One region of the Pseudarthrobacter sp. IC2-21 genome, then DNA from elsewhere that is predicted to be linked to it. Evidence: riboswitches for the same ligand, from Rfam matches in the RefSeq annotation. Region 1 holds a riboswitch; each other region holds the start of a gene.

What was found. Region 1 has a riboswitch for thiamine pyrophosphate ahead of thiC (phosphomethylpyrimidine synthase ThiC). Riboswitches for the same ligand answer to the same signal wherever they lie in the genome.
Region 2: linked by a shared signal. The riboswitch ahead of SBP01_RS18145 (ECF transporter S component) and the one ahead of thiC (phosphomethylpyrimidine synthase ThiC) in region 1 are both predicted to bind thiamine pyrophosphate.
Region 3: linked by a shared signal. The riboswitch ahead of thiO (glycine oxidase ThiO) and the one ahead of thiC (phosphomethylpyrimidine synthase ThiC) in region 1 are both predicted to bind thiamine pyrophosphate.

Annotation. Positions count from the first base shown of each region.
Region 1 covers NZ_CP139145.1:2,453,215-2,456,484, forward strand. Annotated here, with positions in the region: gene SBP01_RS11350 (hypothetical protein) at 109-546, opposite strand; gene SBP01_RS11355 (VOC family protein) at 661-1,536, opposite strand; TPP riboswitch at 1,654-1,761, shown strand; gene thiC (phosphomethylpyrimidine synthase ThiC) at 1,757-3,270, shown strand, end outside.
Region 2 covers NZ_CP139145.1:3,916,182-3,919,451, forward strand. Annotated here, with positions in the region: gene SBP01_RS18140 (ABC transporter ATP-binding protein) at 1-1,279, opposite strand, end outside; gene SBP01_RS18145 (ECF transporter S component) at 1,279-1,899, opposite strand; TPP riboswitch at 1,972-2,107, opposite strand; gene SBP01_RS18150 (heme-degrading domain-containing protein) at 2,164-2,706, shown strand; gene SBP01_RS18155 (DUF4235 domain-containing protein) at 2,777-3,040, shown strand; gene mnhG (monovalent cation/H(+) antiporter subunit G) at 3,168-3,270, opposite strand, start outside.
Region 3 covers NZ_CP139145.1:2,823,485-2,826,754, forward strand. Annotated here, with positions in the region: gene thiS (sulfur carrier protein ThiS) at 1-116, opposite strand, end outside; gene thiO (glycine oxidase ThiO) at 113-1,378, opposite strand; TPP riboswitch at 1,431-1,550, opposite strand; gene SBP01_RS12975 (thiamine phosphate synthase) at 1,578-2,345, shown strand; gene SBP01_RS12980 (RNB domain-containing ribonuclease) at 2,451-3,270, shown strand, end outside.

The DNA.
Region 1 (3,270 bases):
GAGAGGGGCCACGCAGATCGAGTACCTGTTTATTGTGCCAGATCAGCGTCAGGATTTCGACTTGACACGGGTCGGGGCCGGCGGGGCGGACCCGAAAACGCCAGGATACTAGGAGGACCAGACGTACAAACCGGTCCGGTCGGCGTCGTCAACTCCACTGGCCAGCTCAGCGAGCTGCTGGATGTAGGTGCGGGCGTCGGCGGCACCGAACGGCATATCGTCCTGGGCGGCCCACTTTTCGGCGACGTCGTCCAGCACGTTGCCCTCGCCCTCGGTTTCGTAGGTGAGGAGGTCCGCGAGAGCCCGCACCATGGCCGGGGGTACGCCAAGAAGGGAGTCGCTGGAAACGTCCACCATTGCGAGTTCATAGCCTTCGCCGCCGGCATGTACAGCCGTGCCGGCGAGGTCGCCCAGCTGCTCGATCTCGAAGTCACTGACGCCCGGGATCCTCAGCCCTGGTCCCGACGGCGAGCCGCCGGCATCGAGCACGCCGGCGCGTTTCAGCGCGGCATCGTGGCTAGCTACAAAGATTTCAGTGAAGCCCATGGGAACAGCCCTCATTCCGTCGACGGTGCGGCCCGCGCGGGCAGCACCCAGTGCAGCCCCGGCCGTTCAAAATCAGCCTAGTGCATGGCAGGGCTGACTTCCGGCCAGGGTCAGTCAGCGGACAGCAACGCGGATGTTGTTGCGCCACGGATCCTCAAAGCGCAACTCGGCACCTGTGTGGTGGGAGGCCACTCCGGCGACTTTCAGGCGGTCAGCGAGGGCGCCGACGTCGTCTCCGGACGGCACTTCGATGAGCACTTCGCCGAGGCCGAGGGTGTCCTTGCGGGGGCCGGCGCCGCGGCTGTTCCAGACGTTCATGGCCATGTGGTGGTGATAGCGGCCGGCCGAGACGAACAGGGCCTGCCCGTGCCAACCGGCGGTCTTTTCAAATCCCAGAGTGCCCACATAGAACTCGTGCGCTGAGTGGACGTCCCCCACCTGCAAGTGGATGTGCCCCACTCCGGCTTCGGTTCCCAGCTGGCTGTCCAGGGATTCCTGGCTGAGGTGCTGTTCAAGGTAGCGCTGGGGTGGGAGCGCCAGGCTGTCCATTACTACTTCGGTGCCGTTCCAGGACCAGTTCTTGCGGGGCCGGTCCCAGTAAAGCTCAATGCCGTTGCCCTCGGGGTCGTTGAAGTAGAAGGCCTCGCTCACCAGGTGGTCGGCGCTGCCGGTGAAAAGCCGGGGCTCGTACTGGGCAGCGGTGGCCACGGTGGCAGCCAGCGCGGCCTGGTCTTCGAAAAGGAGGGCCGTGTGGAACAGGCCGGCTTCTCCCCTGCCCGGCAGATGCAGCGAAGGAGCAGGGGCCAGGTGGACCAGGGGACGCTGGCGGCGGCCAAGGTACAGGCCGCCGTCTTCTTCGGCGACGATTTCCAGGCCCAGGGCCCGCTGGTAGTAGTCGGTCATCAGCTTCATGTCACCTACCTTGAGCATCACCGTGCCCATGGAGAGGTCGGCAGGAAGTAGATCCTGTGTGGTGGCTTCTGCAGTCATGTGAACGCTCCCGGTCCGCCGGCCTTCGGAGTGAAAGCCGCTATGCATCTAATTTACTTGAAGCTTCAATTTAATTCAAGTGTTCTTCGGGCATCCCTACCGGCTGTGGTAGCTTCGTCTTGACCACACGGGTGCCCTTGCAGGGGCTGAGATCGGGCTGACGCGGCCTGCGACCGTTGAACCTGTCCGGGTAATGCCGGCGAAGGAAGTGAGTATTCCCTTGAGTACGCAAAAAGCATGGCCCCTCCCTGTCCAAAATGCCACTGCCACCACCTTGGCGGCCACGGACACTGAAGCTGCCGTATCCGGGCCGGCACAGGACCGGTCTCCGGAAACCCAGTCCCTGAAGTCCCACTCGTTGGCGTTCATCGATGACGCATCTTCCGGAATCAGGGTGCCGGTCACGGAAATTGCCCTCGAGCCGTCACCCAACGGCGAGGCGAACGGCCCCTTCCGGGTCTACCGGACGTCCGGTCCGGGCAGCGATCCCGTGGTGGGTCTGAGCCCGTTCCGGCTTCCCTGGATTGTGGCGCGCGCTGACACCGAACCGTATAGCGGGAGGGAACGGAACCTGCTCGACGACGGCAAGTCGGCCGTGCGCCGCGGCGCCGCCTCCGCGGAGTGGAAAGGGGCGCAACCGGTGCCCCGCCGCGCCGTCGGAGGCAAAACCGTCACACAGATGCGCTACGCCCGGCAGGGACAGGTGACGCCGGAGATGAGGTTCGTTGCGCTGCGCGAAAACTGCGACGTGGAACTGGTCCGCAGCGAAGTGGCCGCCGGCCGCGCCATTATCCCCAACAACATCAACCATCCCGAATCCGAGCCCATGATCATCGGCAAGGCATTCCTGGTGAAGATCAACGCCAACATCGGCAACTCGGCCGTCACCAGCTCCATCGCCGAGGAAGTGGACAAGCTGCAGTGGGCCACCCAGTGGGGTGCAGACACCGTGATGGATCTTTCCACCGGCGACGACATCCACACCACCCGTGAATGGCTCATCCGCAACTCCCCCGTCCCCATCGGCACCGTGCCCATCTACCAGGCGCTGGAGAAAGTCAACGGGGAGGCCAACAAGCTGACTTGGGAGATTTTCCGCGACACGGTCATCGAACAGTGTGAGCAGGGCGTGGATTACATGACTATCCACGCCGGCGTACTACTGCGCTATGTGCCGCTGACGGCCAACCGCGTGACGGGGATCGTCTCGCGCGGCGGGTCGATCATGGCGGGCTGGTGCCTTGCCCATCACCAGGAGAACTTCCTGTACACCCACTTCGATGAACTGTGCGAAATCTTCGCCAAGTACGACGTCGCGTTCTCGCTGGGCGACGGGCTGCGCCCGGGGGCCACGGCGGACGCCAACGACGCCGCCCAGTTCGCGGAACTGGACACGCTCGCCGAGCTCACCCGGCGCGCCTGGCAATACGACGTTCAGGTGATGGTGGAGGGCCCCGGCCACGTGCCGTTCCACCTGGTCCGGGAGAATGTGGAGCGCCAACAGGAGCTCTGCAACGGGGCCCCGTTTTATACGCTGGGGCCTCTGGTCACGGATATCGCTCCGGGCTATGACCACATCACCTCGGCGATCGGGGCGACGGAGATCGCCCGGTACGGTACCGCCATGCTCTGCTACGTCACACCCAAAGAACACCTGGGCCTGCCCAACAAGGACGACGTCAAGACCGGGGTGATCACCTACAAGATCGCCGCCCACGCCGCCGACCTCGCCAA
Region 2 (3,270 bases), 1.5 Mb from region 1:
GTTCATCCCGGACGCGCCCTGTGACGAACTGGTGCTCGGGCTCCTGGAACACCGTGCCGATCCGCGAAATCAGCTGCTTGGCCTTCCACCTGAACGGATCAATTCCGGCGCCTTGGGAAAGCTCGACGGCGGCGGAAACCTTTCCTGCCACCGGCGCCAGCAGTCCTGCGAGCGTCAGCGCGAATGTGGACTTCCCGGCGCCGTTGGGTCCGGTGACGGTCAGTGCCTGGCCGGCCCGGACCTGGGCGGTGATGCCGGTTTGGACGGGGACCGGCGGGATGGTCCGGAACCCCCGGCGTCGCGGGCGCTCACGGGACACCGCAAGGTGCTCGGCTGCAAGCAACAGCTCCCCCGTTCCGCCGGAGCTACCCGAGCTTCCGGAAGCGCCCACGCTGCCGGAAGCGCCGGTCCGGGGACGCGTGGCCGGAACATACCCCGGCACCCACACCCCGGCGTCGATCAGCATGTCCCGCGCCTCGGCGAGCACCCTGTCCGGCGGCCCGTCCAGGAGCACTGCGGAGGCGCTGCCGGGGGTGCCGGAAGCCGCGCCGACCCCCGCAGCCACGCCGGGCTGCAGCACCACGATCCGGTCCACCAGGTCTTTCCAGACGGACACCCGGTGTTCCACCACCACCAGGGTGGCCCCGGTTTTATCGAGGGAGCGGCCCACCGCGTCACGGACCTCCAGGACGCCGGCCGGGTCGAGGTTGGCGGTCGGCTCGTCCAGCAGGATCAGCCCTGGCCGCATCGCAAGGATCCCGGCCAGCGCCAGCCGCTGCTTTTGGCCCCCGGACAGGGCCGACGTCGGGTGGTCCAGGGGAAGGCCCGCCGCACCGTCCGGGCGGCCGGCACTCCGCAGCCCGACGTCGTCGAGCGCTTCGTCCACCCGCCGCCAGATCTCGTCCCGCGGCACGGCCAGGTTTTCGGCGCCAAAGGCGACGTCGTCACCCACGCGGGAGAGGACCACCTGGGTTTCAGGGTCCTGTTGCATAAGTCCGGCGCGGCCGCGCCGGGCACGCGGCTCGGCGCCGTCGATCAGCAGCGTGCCCGTCTCATCGGCGTCGTCCCCTTCGTCCCCCAGCACCCCTGCCAGCGCATGCAGCAGCGTTGATTTGCCGGCGCCTGACGGGCCCAGGAGCAGCACCCGTTCACCGGGTGCAATGTCCAGGTCCAGCCCGTGGACGGCGGGTACGGCGCGGCCGGCGTGCCGCCACCCCCAGCCGCGGGCGGACACGGCTGCGGGGCGCACGGCGGAGGCGCCGGCGTCGGAAGCGGCCATCAGTTGAAGACGGGCTCCGAGGAGGCCTTCCGGGACGCGAAGGAGCTCAGCACACCGGTCCTCGCGAGGCCGCGGGTGGCCACCCAGGACACGGCACCGGCGATTACGGCGCCGGAGATGGCGCAGAAGAGAATGTAGGCGGCTTTGTCGCCGGCCTCGTAGGCGATGTTCCAGCCCCACGGGAGGAACGAGTCGTTCAGGCCACAGAAGAGGCCTGCCCCGGCACCTGCCAGCATGGCGGTGGGCAGGTTGAACTTCCGGTAGCCGAACGCGGCGAACACCAGTTCCGCGCCGAGGCCCTGCAGGATGCCGGAGATCAGCACGGTGGTGCCGTACTGGGATCCCATCATGAGCTCACCGGTGGCGGCCACGGCCTCGCAGAACAGTGCGGCGCCCGGCTTGCGGATGACGAGCATGCCCAGAATGGCCGGAATCATCCAGCCGCCGGAGATCAGGCCGGTCAGGGGCGGGTAGGTGGCGTTCATCGGTGCCGAGACCAGCGCCGCGCCCTGGTCCCACGCCCAGAAGATCACGCCGCCGGCGATGGCGATCAGAGCCGCCACCACGATGTCCACTACGCGCCAGGTGTAGCCGGCCTTCTTGATGCTTACTGTTGTCATGTCAACCTCCTGAGGTACAGGAGGGGAGAGTATTCGCGGTTTCGGCCCGGCCTGCGCCGCCCGGATCCGGACACTCTGAGAAGCTCGACTCCCTTGCGCCGGTACTAACCGGATCAGGTTCGAGGGTCTGCGGCTGTCCGCACTCTCAGCGCCCACCACCGGCTGCATTCCTGCAGTGCCCGACGGCGGCGCTCCCCTGTCGTAATAAATCTGCCCTGATGGGCGTGACCCAGTTTACACCGCAGCCGCGGTAGATTGTGGGCCATGACTGCCGAACCGTCCGATGTGACCCTGTTCGATCCCGATGCCGGCGGGAGCCAGCCCCCCGGTTCGCTGGAGGCATTGATTGCCAGGATCGACGGCGAGATCAGCGAGCTGCAGTTCCCGCGGTTCAGCAAGGACGATTCGCTCAACCTGGGGCTGCTGCTGGTGGAGCTGGGCAAAACGAGGAAGCTGCCCATTGCCATCGACATCACCAAGGGCGAGCAGGTCCTGTTCCACGTGGCCCTGGACGGTGCCACGCCCAACAACGAGCACTGGGTGCGGGCCAAGCAGCGCACAGCCGCGCGGTACGAAATCCCATCGCTGCTGGTGGGCCTGCGGGCAAGGCTGCGGGGCGGCAGGATCGAGGACCAGGGCTGGTATGACGAATCCGTCTATGCCGCACACGGCGGGTCCTTTCCCGTGTACGTTGCCGGCGTGGGCGCCGTGGCCACCGTGACCGTCTCGGGGCTGCCGCAAATGCAGGACCATGACCTCGTGGTGGAGGCCCTCAGGGAGATTCTGGGGTCCATGCGCCCTGCCTGAATGCCGGCTGGGACGCTGATCACGTTAGGCTAAAGGCAGTCCCCCGATCCGCCCACAAGGAGTTCACCCCATGAACCTGTTCATCAAGCTGCTCGGCACCGGAATCAGCCTCGCCGCCGGGTTTGTCGGCACCAAGGTAGTCAACACCGTCTGGGAAAAGTCCACCGGCCGGAAGCCCCCCACCGGCAAGCACGAAGACACCCCAACGAGCCTTCGGTCCGCCCTGACCTTCGCGCTGATCTCGGCCTCGGTCAGCACCATCATCCAGGTCCTCGCCAACCGCGGCACGCAGCGGGCCATCACCCGGTTCGCGAAGACCCAGGACATCGTCTAACGGATTTACCGTCCGGCTGCCGGGCTGTGGCTCGGCGCTCTTGTTCGGGCCACAGCCCGGCGCTCTTGTTCGTGGCTCTTGTCCGGCGGTCTTGCTGTGGCTCTGGTCCGGGCAAAATCCTCAGCCGTCAGGACTCTTCGTCGCGGGCCGACTTGGCCGCTTTCTGGACCACGGCCTCCAGGTCATCGGAGCTGAGCAAATCCCGGTGCATGTGCTTGGTGCGGTAGCCG
Region 3 (3,270 bases), 370 kb from region 1:
CCGTCCGTGGCCTGGCCGTTGGCCGCGATCGTGCGGCCCGTGATCTGTGTGACGAGTGTGGTGATGGACGCTTCCCGGGGCACGGCATGCGGCGCGCCGTTGAGGGTGATATTCATGCTGTTTCCTTTGTGGGTTGAAGGGTTTCATGGTGCCGGCCGCTAAACCTTGCCGGGTCCAGGGCGGCCCGGTGCGGATCGATCCGGCCATCCAGCAGTTCCCGGCAGATGGCTGCCGCCGCCGGGGCCAGCAACACTCCGTGCCGGTAGAAACCGGTGGCAATAATCAGCCCCCGCACGTGTCCGCCGTCGGGAACGGAGACCCGGCCGAGCAGCGGTGCGTTGTCCGGTGTTGCAGGACGCGCCCGCGCGGTGCACTCGATGAGCTCCAGCTCGGCGACGGCGGGTACCAGGACCTGCGCGTCACGCAGCAGTTGGTAAACGCCGCCTGCAGAGACGGCCGTTCCTGGCGCGGCAGTATCTCCGGCTTCCGGCAGTGCGTCCTCCCGCTGTGTTGCACCGATCACCACTGTGCCGTCCTGGCGGGGGACGATGTATACGGGTACTCCGTGGACCAGGCCCCGTACCGTGGAGGTCACTAATGGACGCAGGTGCTGTGGAACGCGCAGGCGCAGTATGTCGCCGAATACGGGCCTCAGGGGCAGCTGCACCCCGGCCGGCAGGCCCTCCAGGGCAGCGGCCTGAAGGCCGTTGGCTACGATCGTCTCCCCCGCCCGGACCGTTCCGCCATTGGCCAGTTCCACGCCCCGAACCCGGTCCCCCTCCCAGAGGAGTCCGGTGGCCCGGGAACCGACCGCGAAACCGTTGACGGCGCCGTCCACGAAGGTCCCGGCGCCCGGTTGGTGGCCGGCCAGCACTGTCCGGAGCGAGGCGATCAGCCTGCGCGGGTCCACCTGATGGTCCGCGGGAATGTCCAGGGCACACGAAATCGCGGGACTGAGAAGTGGTTCCTTTGCCCTCGCGTCGCGCACCGTCAGCGGCTCGACGAGCAGTCCGTTGGCCTCCTGGACGGCCCGGAGGTCCATCAGCGCCCGACGGTCCGCGGCGTCGGCACCCACGGCGAGGGTCGGCGTCGTCAGGTAGCCAAAGTCCCCCGCCCCGGCCCGGCCGAGGTTTGCCGCGAAGTCAGGCCAGAGACGCGAGGACTCGAGCATCAGCTCCAGGAGGCTTTCCTCCTGGTAGTGCAGCTCACTGACGGGGGCGAGCATGCCGGCGGCCGCCCAACTGGCCCCGGAGCCTGGTTGGTCGTCGATCAGCACTGCGGAACGGCCGGAGGCCCGCGCCTCCCACGCGATGCTGTGGCCGATGACGCCGCCACCGATCACCGCCACGTCCGCGTGCAGGACGGCGGGCCCGTTCATGTAGCTGCCCACGGCAGGATGGGATGTGCTGGCGGACGCGCCGCCGGATGGGGGGACCATGTGTTTCCTTCCCTACGCCGGTACTAGCCGGATCAGGTCAAGCGGTCGGCTCTGACGCCCTCTCAGCCCGGCCGCTTTGTGACGGCTGTAACGGGCTCCCGCAGTACTCGCCCAGTTTAGGGGAACTATGGTGGTTTCCATGAACGTGTCCTCCAGCCCCAGCGCCCTCCCCAGCCCCACTGCCCAGGAGTCCCGCGGATTGCCCCGCGGCGCCAGGTTGTACTTGTGCACCGATGCGCGCCGGGACCGCGGGGACTTTGCCGATTTTGTGGACGCCGCGTTCGCCGGCGGCGTGGACATCATCCAACTCCGCGACAAGGACATCGAGGCCGCCGAGGAGTTGGACCTGCTGGCAGTCCTTCAGGCGGCCGCCGCCCGGCATGGACGGCTCTGGGCAGTGAATGACCGCGCCGACATCGCCATGCTCTCGGGCGCCCCGGTGTTCCACATTGGCCAGCAAGACCTGCCCGTGGCCTCCGCCCGCACGCTGCTGGGGCCCGGCGCCGTGGTGGGGCTTTCCACCCACACCACTGAGCAGGTGGAAGGCGCCATCCGCTTGTCGTCCTCGGTGGCCGGCGACGACGGCCTTGACTATTTCTGCGTGGGACCGGTGTGGGCCACCCCCACCAAACCCGGTCGTGCCGCCGTTGGCCTTGACCTGGTACGTTACGCCGCAGACGCGGTCAAGGCCGCCGCCCACGCCGGTGATGCCGGTGACGCGGGTGATGCGGCCGGTCCGGGTGCCGTGCCGTGGTTCGCGATCGGCGGGATTGACCTGACGAACGTAGAACAGGTGGTGGCGGCCGGTGCCAGCAGGATCGTTGTGGTCCGCGCCATCACGGAGGCGGCTGATCCCGCTGCCGCTGCCAGGGCCCTCCTGGCCGCCCTGGATGCCGGTACCGCCTGAGATTTCCCTGCCGGTTCCGCAGAATCAGCCGGCCGGTTCCGGGAATCCGGCGCACGGCGGGGCGGAGCGTGCACGATCCCCGGAAATCGGGCTAATCTGACTTTTGTGTCCCATCATCGGTTGGCTCCCAACGTCCACGAGAAGACCAACGCTCTCGCGGCAGCCCTGAGTGCACTGCGGACTGAGCTGGAACTGCCCGGGCCCTACCCGGCCGAAGCAGTCCGCGACGCCGAGGCTGCCGTGGCAGCGCATCAGCTGCCGGTCACTGACCTGACGGACGTTGAATTCCTGACCATCGATCCGGCATCGTCCACGGATCTGGACCAGGCGCTGTTCATTGAGCGGGCCAGCGCCGGCTACCGCGTCCTGTACGCCATCGCGGACGTGCCGTCCTTCGTCCGCCCCGGCGGTAGCCTCGACGCCGAAACCCGACGCCGCGGTCAGACGTTCTACGCCCCCGATGGCCGGATTCCGCTGCACCCCGAGGTCATCAGCGAAGAGGCGGGCAGCCTGCTGGCCGACCAACTGTGCTCGGCGTTTGTCTGGGAATTCGGCCTCAACGGCGACGCCCATGTCGACAGTGTGTCCGTGCGGCGGGCCACGATCCGCAGCCGGGCCAAGCTGGACTACAAGGGTGTCCAGGCCCAGATCGACGCCGGAACGGCCGGCCCGGTGCTGCAGCTCCTGAAGGAAGTGGGGCTCAAACGGGTTGAACTGGAGCGGCAGCGCGGCGGGGCCAGCCTCAACATGCCGGAGCAGGAAATCGTTCAACTGCCCGACGGCGGCTACCGGATTGCCGCGGCACCCCAGCTTCCCGTGGAGGATTGGAATGCGCAGATTTCGCTGATGACCGGGATGGCGGCGGCGGACATGATGCTGGCCGGAAAGGTTGGCATCCTGCGGACCATGCCCGCCCCGGACGAAC